3 regions of the Pseudarthrobacter sp. SSS035 genome follow, and region 1 is predicted to be linked to each of the others. Evidence: riboswitches for the same ligand, from Rfam matches in the RefSeq annotation. Region 1 holds a riboswitch; each other region holds the start of a gene.
The links. Region 1 has a riboswitch for S-adenosylmethionine ahead of MUN23_RS10145 (DUF1737 domain-containing protein). Riboswitches for the same ligand answer to the same signal wherever they lie in the genome.
Positions count from the first base shown of each region.

Region 2: it holds a riboswitch for S-adenosylmethionine, as region 1 does, so the genes downstream of both, MUN23_RS17040 (aminotransferase class V-fold PLP-dependent enzyme) here and MUN23_RS10145 (DUF1737 domain-containing protein) in region 1, are expected to answer to the same signal.
Region 3: it holds a riboswitch for S-adenosylmethionine, as region 1 does, so the genes downstream of both, MUN23_RS02010 (homoserine O-acetyltransferase) here and MUN23_RS10145 (DUF1737 domain-containing protein) in region 1, are expected to answer to the same signal.

Region 1 covers NZ_CP096882.1:2,210,522-2,213,784, forward strand. Annotated here, with positions in the region: gene MUN23_RS10135 (O-succinylhomoserine sulfhydrylase) at 1-588, opposite strand, end outside; gene MUN23_RS10140 (rhodanese-like domain-containing protein) at 585-998, opposite strand; gene MUN23_RS10145 (DUF1737 domain-containing protein) at 995-1,252, opposite strand; SAM riboswitch class IV at 1,266-1,381, opposite strand; gene MUN23_RS10150 (hypothetical protein) at 1,507-2,001, shown strand; gene MUN23_RS23635 (hypothetical protein) at 2,094-2,573, shown strand; gene opgC (OpgC domain-containing protein) at 2,621-3,263, shown strand, end outside.
Region 2 covers NZ_CP096882.1:3,685,909-3,689,171, forward strand. Annotated here, with positions in the region: gene MUN23_RS17035 (class I SAM-dependent methyltransferase) at 1-471, opposite strand, end outside; gene MUN23_RS17040 (aminotransferase class V-fold PLP-dependent enzyme) at 593-2,032, opposite strand; SAM riboswitch class IV at 2,068-2,181, opposite strand; gene hisN (histidinol-phosphatase) at 2,341-3,153, opposite strand; gene rsgA (ribosome small subunit-dependent GTPase A) at 3,206-3,263, opposite strand, start outside.
Region 3 covers NZ_CP096882.1:424,179-427,441, forward strand. Annotated here, with positions in the region: gene MUN23_RS02005 (IS110 family transposase) at 1-427, opposite strand, end outside; gene MUN23_RS02010 (homoserine O-acetyltransferase) at 809-1,924, opposite strand; SAM riboswitch class IV at 1,937-2,051, opposite strand; gene MUN23_RS02015 (VOC family protein) at 2,260-2,898, shown strand; gene MUN23_RS02020 (CPBP family intramembrane glutamic endopeptidase) at 3,025-3,263, opposite strand, start outside.

The sequences.
Region 1 (3,263 bases):
CTGCAGCAGGGGAGTGGCAAAGACATTGTCGACGACGACGGTGGCCCCGGCGGCGTGCGCCAGCTCGCTGACCGCGGCGATGTCCACGATTTCCTGCATCGGGTTGGACGGGGATTCGAAGAACACTGCGGTGGTGGGCTCCGACAGTGCGGCCGCCCATTGCTGGAGGTCCGGGCCGTCCACAAACACGGTTTCCACGCCCCAGCGCGGCAGGATCTCGTTCAGGATCACAAAGCAGGAGCCGAACAGTGAGCGCGCGGCAACCACCCGGTCCCCGGCCGCCAACAGGGCGCCCAGGGCCGTGAACACCGCTGACATGCCCGATGCCGTCGCAAAGCACGCTTCGGTGCCTTCGAGCAGGCGGAGGCGTTCCTGGAAAGTGGCCACGGACGGGTTGCCGTACCGGGAGTAGACGAAGCGTTCGTCCTCGCCGGTGAAGGCGCGCTCGGCGGCGGCAGCGGACTCGTAGACGAAGCCCGAGTTCAGGAAGACCGGCTCCGTGGTCTCCTGGAAGTTGGTACGGTCCAGCCCGCCGCGGACCGCCTGCGTCTCGGCGCTCCAGCCGGCGGCGTCTGGGTTGAACGTCACTTGGCTATTCCCAGGTTGGTGGGCAGGCCGCGGTTCTTCCAGCCGTTGACGGTGCGCTCGCCGTAGCGGTCCGGCTCGCCTTCGAAACCCTCCAGGACGTTGTAGGAGGTGAAGCCGGCCTGCGTCGCGGCGATGGCGGCGGCGATGGAGCGCTGGCCCGAGCGGCAGAGGAAGACCAGCTCCGCGCCGTCGTCCTCCGGCGCCTGCTGCGTCAGGTCGGTGATGAAATCCGGGTTGGGGATGCCGCCCGGGAACGTCCACGGGATGAACAGGGGATCGTTGTCCGTGGCCTTCGTGTCCGGGATGCCGATGTGGGCCCATTCGCCTTCGGTCCGGACATCCACCAGGATGGCGCCCCGTTCGAGTTTGGCCCAGGCTTCCTGCGGGGTGAGGTCTCCGGCGTAGCTCACGCGTGGCCCTCGCCGTCGAAATCGAGGTCATCCACGGCGGAGGCGACGGCGGCGTCAGCGGTGGCGATGGCCGACGGGAGGATGAGTGCCTGCGCAACAATCACAACGCCGCCGTTGGACGTCGCGGCCGGGCTGCCGTGCAGGACATACCCTTCGGCCAGGGCAGTGGAAATACGTTCACAGAATGACCTGTCATCCGGCCCGGTGACAAGCCGGTACGACAGTTTCTCTTCAGGGGCGGGTGCGTCAGACACGACGGAACTCCTTCTTTCACGCTTGCAGCTCGAATGGGTCGATATGCCGAGTATTCACCTGAGGCACCCCGCCGCGAAAGGGAGGGTTGCCGACCGGCCAGTCAGGGCTTGGCGCCGGTTCTCATTACTCCCCAAAAACGTAACATCCGGCCCGCCCGGCCGCACCGCCGCCGTCGTCATGTTCCGTAACCAACGCGTTTTTCCGTGATCCCGCCGTGCTTCCGTAACGCCGGCGCCGACGGGACAATCGGGTCATGGGGAACATTCAGGGGCGTTCGTTGACGGGCGCCTGGGCACGCGTTTTGGCTGTGACGTTGTGCGCTGTGCCGGTGCTGGTGGGGGTGACAGGCTGCCGGAACATTTTCGCGCCGCCGCCCTGCATGCCGCCGGAGTTTTCCGTCTCGCCTGCCGCCGCGAAACCCGGCGACCAGGTCAGCGTCAGCGCCCCGGATACCACCTGCGATGCCCGCTACGGCACCGACGCGCAGGTCCAGGTGACGGTCAAGGACGCGACCGGTACCGCGGTGCTGGAAGAACTCGCTCCCATGTCCGACGACGGCGGCTTCACTTTCGTGTTCACCGTCCCGGCTGGCGTGGCTCCCGGGAAGGCCGGGGTCACCGCTTACCCGTACAACCTGGACTGGTGCGACGACACAGGGGTGAACAACCGGGCGGCTCCGGGGGCGCCGGCACTGGTCCGGGTTTCCTGCGCGGAACGCCTGGTGCCGCTGGTGGTCCTGGGCGGCTGAGGCTGATCCGCAGCTGAGGACGGGACCGATAGAGTTTACTGGGGCACCGGCCGCCGTCTCTGAAACAGCCGTCCTTGGGGGTATACACCAGCATGCCAACAGCCACAGCGCCGGCCAACAATGCCAGTCCTGCCGGGCGGACACGGCTGCGGGCCGCCGTCGGACTCATCCTCACTGGTGTCCTGGCCGTCCTGGCGGCGGGACTAACCGCCGGTACCGCCCGTGCCGCTGGCACCGCACCGGAGCCGGGAAAGCCCCTGCTGGGCGTTGTCCTTGAGTGGGGCGAGGATTCGGCGCAGGGCTTCGCCGAACGGTTGGGTGCCTCACCTGCGCTGCTGGGGCACGACATTGCCCTTCCCCTCCGGTCCGACGAGGAAAATGACATCAGGCAGTTCCTGGGGCAGGCCTCCGCCCTGGGCTCCCACGCCATGCTCACAGTGGGCCCGTCCGACCCGCTGGATCAGGTGGACGCGGCAGCCGCCCAAGCCTTTGCCAATAAAGTCCAGCAGCTCGCGGCCGGATTCCAGGGCCAGCTCCTGATCCGGTTCGCCCCGGACATGAACGCGAGCTGACGCAATGGGGGCAGCAGCCCCTCGGATACAAGGCAGCGTTCAGGAACGTGGCCGCCGCCTTCAAAGCCACTGACGACGCCGGCACGGTGATGGTGTGGCAGCCGTACCTCGGGCGGGACTACCCGTTTGAACGCCACCGGAATGCGCCTGCTACGGGTTCCGAGGGTTTCGCCGCGCTGGACACCAACGGTGACGGGACCTGGAACGGATCAGATGCCGCCTATGCGCCGTATTACCCCGGCGACGACGCCGTGGAATGGGTGGGGCTGACGGCCTACCACGATGACACCCGCGGCAAAACCGCGGTCAACACGCTTCCGGTGGAGGGTGAGCTCTCGGCCATGCTCACCCAGTCCGGCAGCGAGGACTTCTATTCCTCCTACGTGGACGGGCGGAACAAGCCCATGGTCCTCGAAACCTCGGCCTTCTACAGCCCGGCCACGGGCGGCGCCGCGAACCGGGACATCAAGGTGTCCTGGTGGGAACAAGTACTCGAGACGGGCACCTCTGCGCGTTTCGGCCGCATCGCCGCCGTCGTATGGGACGAACGGACCAGCACCCGCGACACCGGCGTGGCCATCATCGACTGGCGGCTGACCCGGGACGCCGGGACGGCTGCAGCCGCGGGCCAAGCCCTGAAGCAGTCTGCCCTGGCAACCGGGCCGGCGACGGCCCGCAGTGGCGGCCAGC
Region 2 (3,263 bases), 1.5 Mb from region 1:
GGACAACCGGTGCACCCACGGAACGGACGTGTCCAGCTGGTTCCAGATCAGCCCCAGCGTTCCGCCGGGCCGCAGGATCCGCGCCAGTTCGGTGCTCGCCGGCAGCGGATCGCACCAGTGCCAGGCCTGCGCCACGCTTACGACGTCGAACGAGGAGTCAGCGAGTCCCGTCGCCTCTGCCGTCCCCTGCGTCGCGTCCGCCGCCGCGTAGTGGCTCCGCAGCTGTTCGAGCATGTCCGGCGACGGGTCCACGGCGGAAACCGCCAGGCTGCGTTCCAGCAGCAGGGCGGTGAACTTGCCGGTTCCGGCGCCCACGTCCACGGCGTCCGCGGCCCCGGCAGGGATCAGCCAGTCCGCTGAGTCGGCAGGGTAGCCAGGGCGTACGCGCTGGTAATGTTCGCCGCCATCCTGGAAACTCCGTCCGAGTTCCAGACGGCGTCCGTGCTCAAGCCTGGGGCCACCCCGTGCCACGTGCGGCCTCCTTCAACTGTGCCCATCGGTATCCTTCGAATTTACCGCATGGGCCGCAGCCGCTGGGTCAGACGGCAGTCAGATGGCAGCCAGGTCAGGAACCAAGGGAGGAAAGCGTCAGTCAGTCGTCAAGGCACGGAGCCGCGCCGGCGGTGCCCGGCGTGTTGGGAGCCCAGTGAGGGTACGTGCGGGTGTCGTTGGCCGGAACCCAGCGGCCCGCGTCCACCACGTAGTCCCAGCCCAGGCCGGTCCGGCGGAGTTGCTCCAGGCCGGCAAGGAGCCGCTGGGCATCCTCCAGCCGTGAGCCCACACCGAAGCTGGCCCGCAGGGAACCGGAGGGAAGGCCGAGGCGCTTGAGCAGCGGGTGCGCGCAGAAGCGGCCGTCCCGGAGGCCAACGCCATGCTCGGCCGACAGGTACGCGGCCACAAGCCCGGCGTCGTACCCTGCCACGGAGAAGTTCACCACGCCGATGGTGCCCGTTTCAGCGTCCGTGTCCGAGAAGATCTGGTGCACGGTGACGCCGTCGATCTTCCCGAGCCCTTCCACCAGGAATGACCGGATGGCCGCCTCGTGGGCGTGCCAGCGGTCGTGGTCCAGGGACGCGATGACCTGGGCGGCGCGGGCCAGTGTGGCCGCGCCGAGGACGTTGGGGGAGCCGCCCTCGTGCCGGGCCGGACCGGTGGCCCAGCTGACGCCGTCGAGCCTGGCCTCGCGTACGGCGCCGCCGCCGGCCAGGTGGGGAGTACCGGCGTCGAGCCAGTCGGTGCGGCCCACCAGGACCCCGGAGCCGAAGGGCGCGTAGAGCTTGTGCCCGGAGAAGGCGAGGTAGTCGACGTCGTCGGTGCTGATATTGATGCGCCGGTGCGGCGCCAGCTGCGCGGCGTCCACCACGATCCGCGCGCCGTACTCATGGGCGAGGGCGGCCAGGGCCTTGATCGGGAGGATCTCGCCGGTGACGTTGGAGGCGCCCGTGACCGCGAGGAGGCTGACGTTGCCCTGCTCAAGTTCGGCGCGGAGGACCTCGAGGGTGCCCACGATGGTGTCCGCGGCGACGACGCTGCGGTGCGGGACTCCCTGCCACGGCAGGAGGTTGGCGTGGTGTTCGATGTCCAGGTAGAGGACATCGCCATTGGGCCGCCCGTCCGTCGCCGGCAGGCAACCCGCCAGCAGGTTCAGCGAGTCGGTCGTGTTCCGGGTGAAGATGACGGAGTCGTCCGGGCGTCCGCCCACAAAGTCGCGCACGATGTCCCGGGCGTTCTCATAGACGGACGTGCTGATCTGCGATGCGTAGCCGGCGCCGCGATGGACGCTGGCGTAGAACGGCAGGATCTCGTTGAGGTAGGCCGACACCACGGAGAGGGCGGGAGCGGATGCGCCGTAGTCCAGGTTTGCGTACCGGATGTGGCCGCCCTGGATCAGCGGTGCCTGGATTTCCGCGCCAGTGACGGCAGAGAGGGGGCGGCCGGCAATGGCGGCGGCATCGTTGAACAGCGCAGCGGCCTTGGCGGGGGCGGCGCTGTCGGGAGAAACAGTGTTGGGGGAGACGGTGGCAGTTGTCACGGAGACCTCACTCTAAAAGGACTCCCGGTAACGGGAACCCGCGCTTGCCGTGTCCATTCCGGACCGGCCTGGTCGTCACCCGGGGCACCCCACCGCGAATGGAGGGTTGCCGGCCAGCAAACCGGGGTTTAGCGCTGGCACTCGTGACCTGTTAAGAAGCGTAGAACATCCGCCGCTGCAGAAAGGAAGCCCGGCCCAATGTTAAGGACTTTGTTACGCGCGTTTGAGGAACAGTCTCATTTGTCGAAGATACGACGGCGGACGCCCCCTTGAGGAGGCGTCCGCCGTCGATAATTCGAAGAAAGTGCCTAGAGGAGATCGTCCAGATTCGGGTTCAGACGCTTGAGCACCTCTGAGTGCAGAATGGAGTTCGTGGCCAGGGCGTTGCCGCCGAACGGCCCGTCCTGTCCCTCCAAGGAGGTGAAGCGGCCGCCGGCTTCCACCACGATGGGCACCAAGGCAGCCATATCGTACAGGTTCAGTTCGGGCTCGCAGGCGATGTCCACGGAACCTTCGGCCACCATGCAGTAGGACCAGAAATCGCCGTAGGCGCGCGTGCGCCACACGTCCTCGGTCAGGCCCAGGAACTCATCCAGGTTGCCGCGTTCCTTCCAGCCGCCCAGGCTGGAGTAGGACAGGGAGGCATCCGAAAGTTTGGAGACGTCCGAGACGCGGAGCCGCGTTGCGGCGGCAAGGGACTTGCCCATGTACGCGCCGGAACCCTTGGCGGCCCACCAGCGTTTGCCCAGCGCGGGCGCGCTGACCACTCCCACCACGGGTTCGCCTTCGTCCACGAGGGCGATCAGGGTGGCCCAAACCGGGACGCCGCGGACAAAGTTCTTCGTGCCGTCGATGGGATCAATGATCCAGCGGCGGGAGCCATGGCCCGAACTGCCGAATTCCTCGCCCAGCACGGCGTCGCGCGGACGCGAGCGGGACAACTGGCCGCGGATGGCTTCCTCCGCGGACTTGTCCGCGTCCGTTACCGGCGTCAGGTCCGGCTTGGTCTCGATGCGGAGGTCCAGTGCCTTGAAGCGGCTCATGGTCTGGTCATCCACGGAATCTGCCAGCACATGGGCAAGGCGCAAGTCATCGTTGTAGCTCGAAGCGGGTTGGATCATGGTTCCAAACTACCGTCTCAGGGCCGCAGTGTTGGGGACATCGGCGTCCCGTCTAGCCGATGCTGCCCAGTTCCTTGGTTTCCTGGCCCACCAGGCGGGGATCCGTGCCC
Region 3 (3,263 bases), 1.8 Mb from region 1:
TGACCAGGATCCGCAGGGCAGCTCGGACTCCTTCGTTCAGCCGTGGCTGGCGCAGTTGCTGCTCATCCAGGGGCAGGACGGCTGCGGCGATCCGGTGCGCGTCGAGCGGATCTGATTTGCCGACCCCGTGATGGGCTCGGGCATCCATGCGTGCGGCTTCGGCGACCGTGTAGCCGGCGGCGTCGACGGAACCGGCCAGCAGAGCGCCGTAGGAAGCAGCACCCTCGATCACCCACAAGGTCGCCAGATCAGCGCCGGTGCGGCGCGCGACCCAGGCGATTGCGCGGGTAATGCCGGCCCCGGTGGTGGGGAAGTCCCGGGTGGCGGTCAGCTCACCGGTGTTGCCGGTGATGATGGCGTAGACATGGTTCTTGGCGTGCGTATCGACGCCGACGACAAAAGGGCGGGAATGAGCAACGATAGTCATAGCGGTTCTGGCACCTTCCTCTATTCGCGGATATGGTCAGGGCCGTACACGGCCGGTACCAGTCCGGGTAGAGGTCACTTCGGAACAACACTGTGACGAGCCACGCCCCCAAAGAGGCGGACAACCTTCTGATCAAGTTACCGAGGTGGGCCGGGTGGTACCGGCCGCCACCCCGCGGATGGACAGATCCATTCAAAGACACCCCTTGCAGGGCCAAACACTTAATGAGTCACATCCCACGGGGCTGAACGGCCAATACCCACTCTGCCAGCCAGTCCCAGACCAGCCACTAAAATCCTCACAGACACTTGAGGCCCTGATTCCGGGGGCTCAAGTGTCCTCTCGCGTTTAATAGCAAGGGGCTCAAGTGTCCGTTCGGGCTTAGACGAGGAAGGTCTTTCGGAGTTGGACGCCGAGCTGGCCGATCTCGGTCAGGAAGCCGTCGTGGCCGATCGGGGCCTCAATAACGTGCACGTCCACGTCGCCCGGGAGCGCGTCAGCCAGTTCACGGGACTGGGACGGGAAGTACAGCCGGTCGCTGTCCACCGCAGCCACGAAGAACCTGGCGGTGGCCCGGCCCAAGGCCTCATTCAGCGAGCCCCGCCCGCGGCAGACGTCGTGGCTCATCAGGGCGTCGGTGATGGCGATGTAGCTGTTGGCATCAAAGCGCCGCACCAGCTTTTTGCCCTGGTGGTCCAGGTAGCTTTCCACCTGGTAGCGGCCCCGCTCCCCCAGCGCTGCCGCCTGGAACGGCGATTCCGGGTGCTGGGCCGAACGTCCGAAGCGGCCATGGAACTCCTCGGCGGAGCGGTAGGTGATGTGGGCGATGCGCCGTGCCAGGGCCAGGCCGTCCTCCGGCAGCGGACCGCCGTAGTAGTCGCCGTCGTTGAAATTGCTGTCCTGTCGGATGGCGAGCGTCTGCGCCTGGGCGAACGCGATCTGTTCGGCGGTGCTGGCGGCACCGATGGAGATAACGGCGCACCGCTGAACCCGTTCCGGGTAGGTGACCGCCCATTCCAGGGCCCGCGCGCCGCCCATGGAGCCGCCCAGCACGGCGTACCAGCTCGGGATGCCCAACTGGTCAGCCAGCCTGGCCTCGGCCGCCGTGGTGTCCCGCAGCGTTACCAAAGGGAATCGGGACCCCCACGGCTTGCCATCCGGGGCATCCGAGGACGGCCCGGTGGAACCGTAGCAGCCACCCACAATGTTGATGGAGACCACAAAGAACCGGTCCGTGTCCACCGGCGCACCGGGTCCGGCCAGCTGTTCCCACCAGCCGGGCTCGTCACTGTCGCCGCGGGTCACGTGCGTGCTTCCGGTCAGGGCGTGCTCAATCAGGACGGCGTTGGAGCCGTCCGCGTTGAGGGTTCCCCACGTTTCATAGCCGAGGGTGACTTCCGGGAGGTAACCGCCGGCTTCGAGCTCGAGTCCGCCGATGCTGGCGTACCGGACCACCCCGTTTCCGGGTGCTGCAGTACGGGAAATCGTAATCGTCATGGCAGGACCTTTTCTATGCGCTTGCCCACCGTCAATTGACCGGCAGGCCAGGTCCTCACCCGGGGCACCCCACCGCAAAAGAGGGTTGCCGGCCAGCAAGCCGGGGCTGTCGCTGGCACTCATGACCTGCTTCGAGTGTACGAACCGCCCCGGTCTATTGCTAAGCGTGTGACTGGTTATGACTTCGCGGGAGCACTTCTGCGGCCAGCCGGCCGCGTCCCTGCCAGGGTCCGCCGCGCCCTTGGCCGCCCGGAAATGTCCACTCGTGACGCAACGGGAATCCGGTAAGGCTACCCTTAGCTGAGAGCCGGATCACAAAGTGCCAAGATGATGGCATGCGCATGGATCACGTCTCTTACGCCTGTGAACAAGATGGCCTCGTTGCCACCACCGAACGTATTTCGTCCGCCCTCGGCGTTGAAGCCGTGAAGGGTGGCGTACACCCCCGGTTTGGAACCCGGAACATGATTATTCCCCTCGCGGGCCATAAGTACCTGGAAGTCGTGGAGGTCCTGAACCACCCGGCATCGGACAAGGCTCCCTTCGGGCAGGCTGTCCGGGCCCGGTCCGAAGCCGGCGGCGGCTGGATGGGCTGGTGCGTCGAAGTGGACGACCTCGCTCCGTTCGAAGACCGCCTGGGCCGTGCCGCCGTCAACGGCAACCGCAAGTTCCCGGACGGCCGCGAGCTGGTCTGGAAGCAGATCGGCATCCTGGGCCTGATCGCGGACCCCCAGGTCCCGTACATGCTCAAGTGGGAGGGCGACCCCGCCCTGCACCCGTCCAACGCCTATGAGAGCAACGTCAAGATGAGCTGCCTGACCATAGCCGGTTCCGCCGAACGCGTGACGGAATGGCTGGGCGAACCCGTCGAGAAGCCGCTGGAGGATGTGGCCGTTGACTGGGTGGCTCCGCATGGAACCCCGGGCATCCTGTCCGTAACCTTCGAAACCGCTACGGGAGCAGTCACCATCTGATTGCACGTTCAATAGCTTCGGCCGCCATCAGCGGGTGCCAATGATGCCACCCACCGATGGCGGCCGAATCCTTTTAAGGCCGGACCCGGTTCAGTTCACCTGTGCGGCACGGGAACCACGGCCGTCTTACCCCAGGCCCACAGCCCGGCCAAAGAGGCTGAAGCCAACGAATGCAACGATGTCCAACAGCGCATGCGCGATGACCAGCGGCATAATCCGCTTGGTTTTCGTGTAGAGCCAGGCGAAGACCACACCCATCACTGCATTGCCGATGAACGGCCCGAAGCCTTGGTAAAGGTGGTAGCTGCCGCGGAGCATCGAGCTGGTGAAGATGGCCAAGGGCATGCTCCAGCCGAACTTGCCTA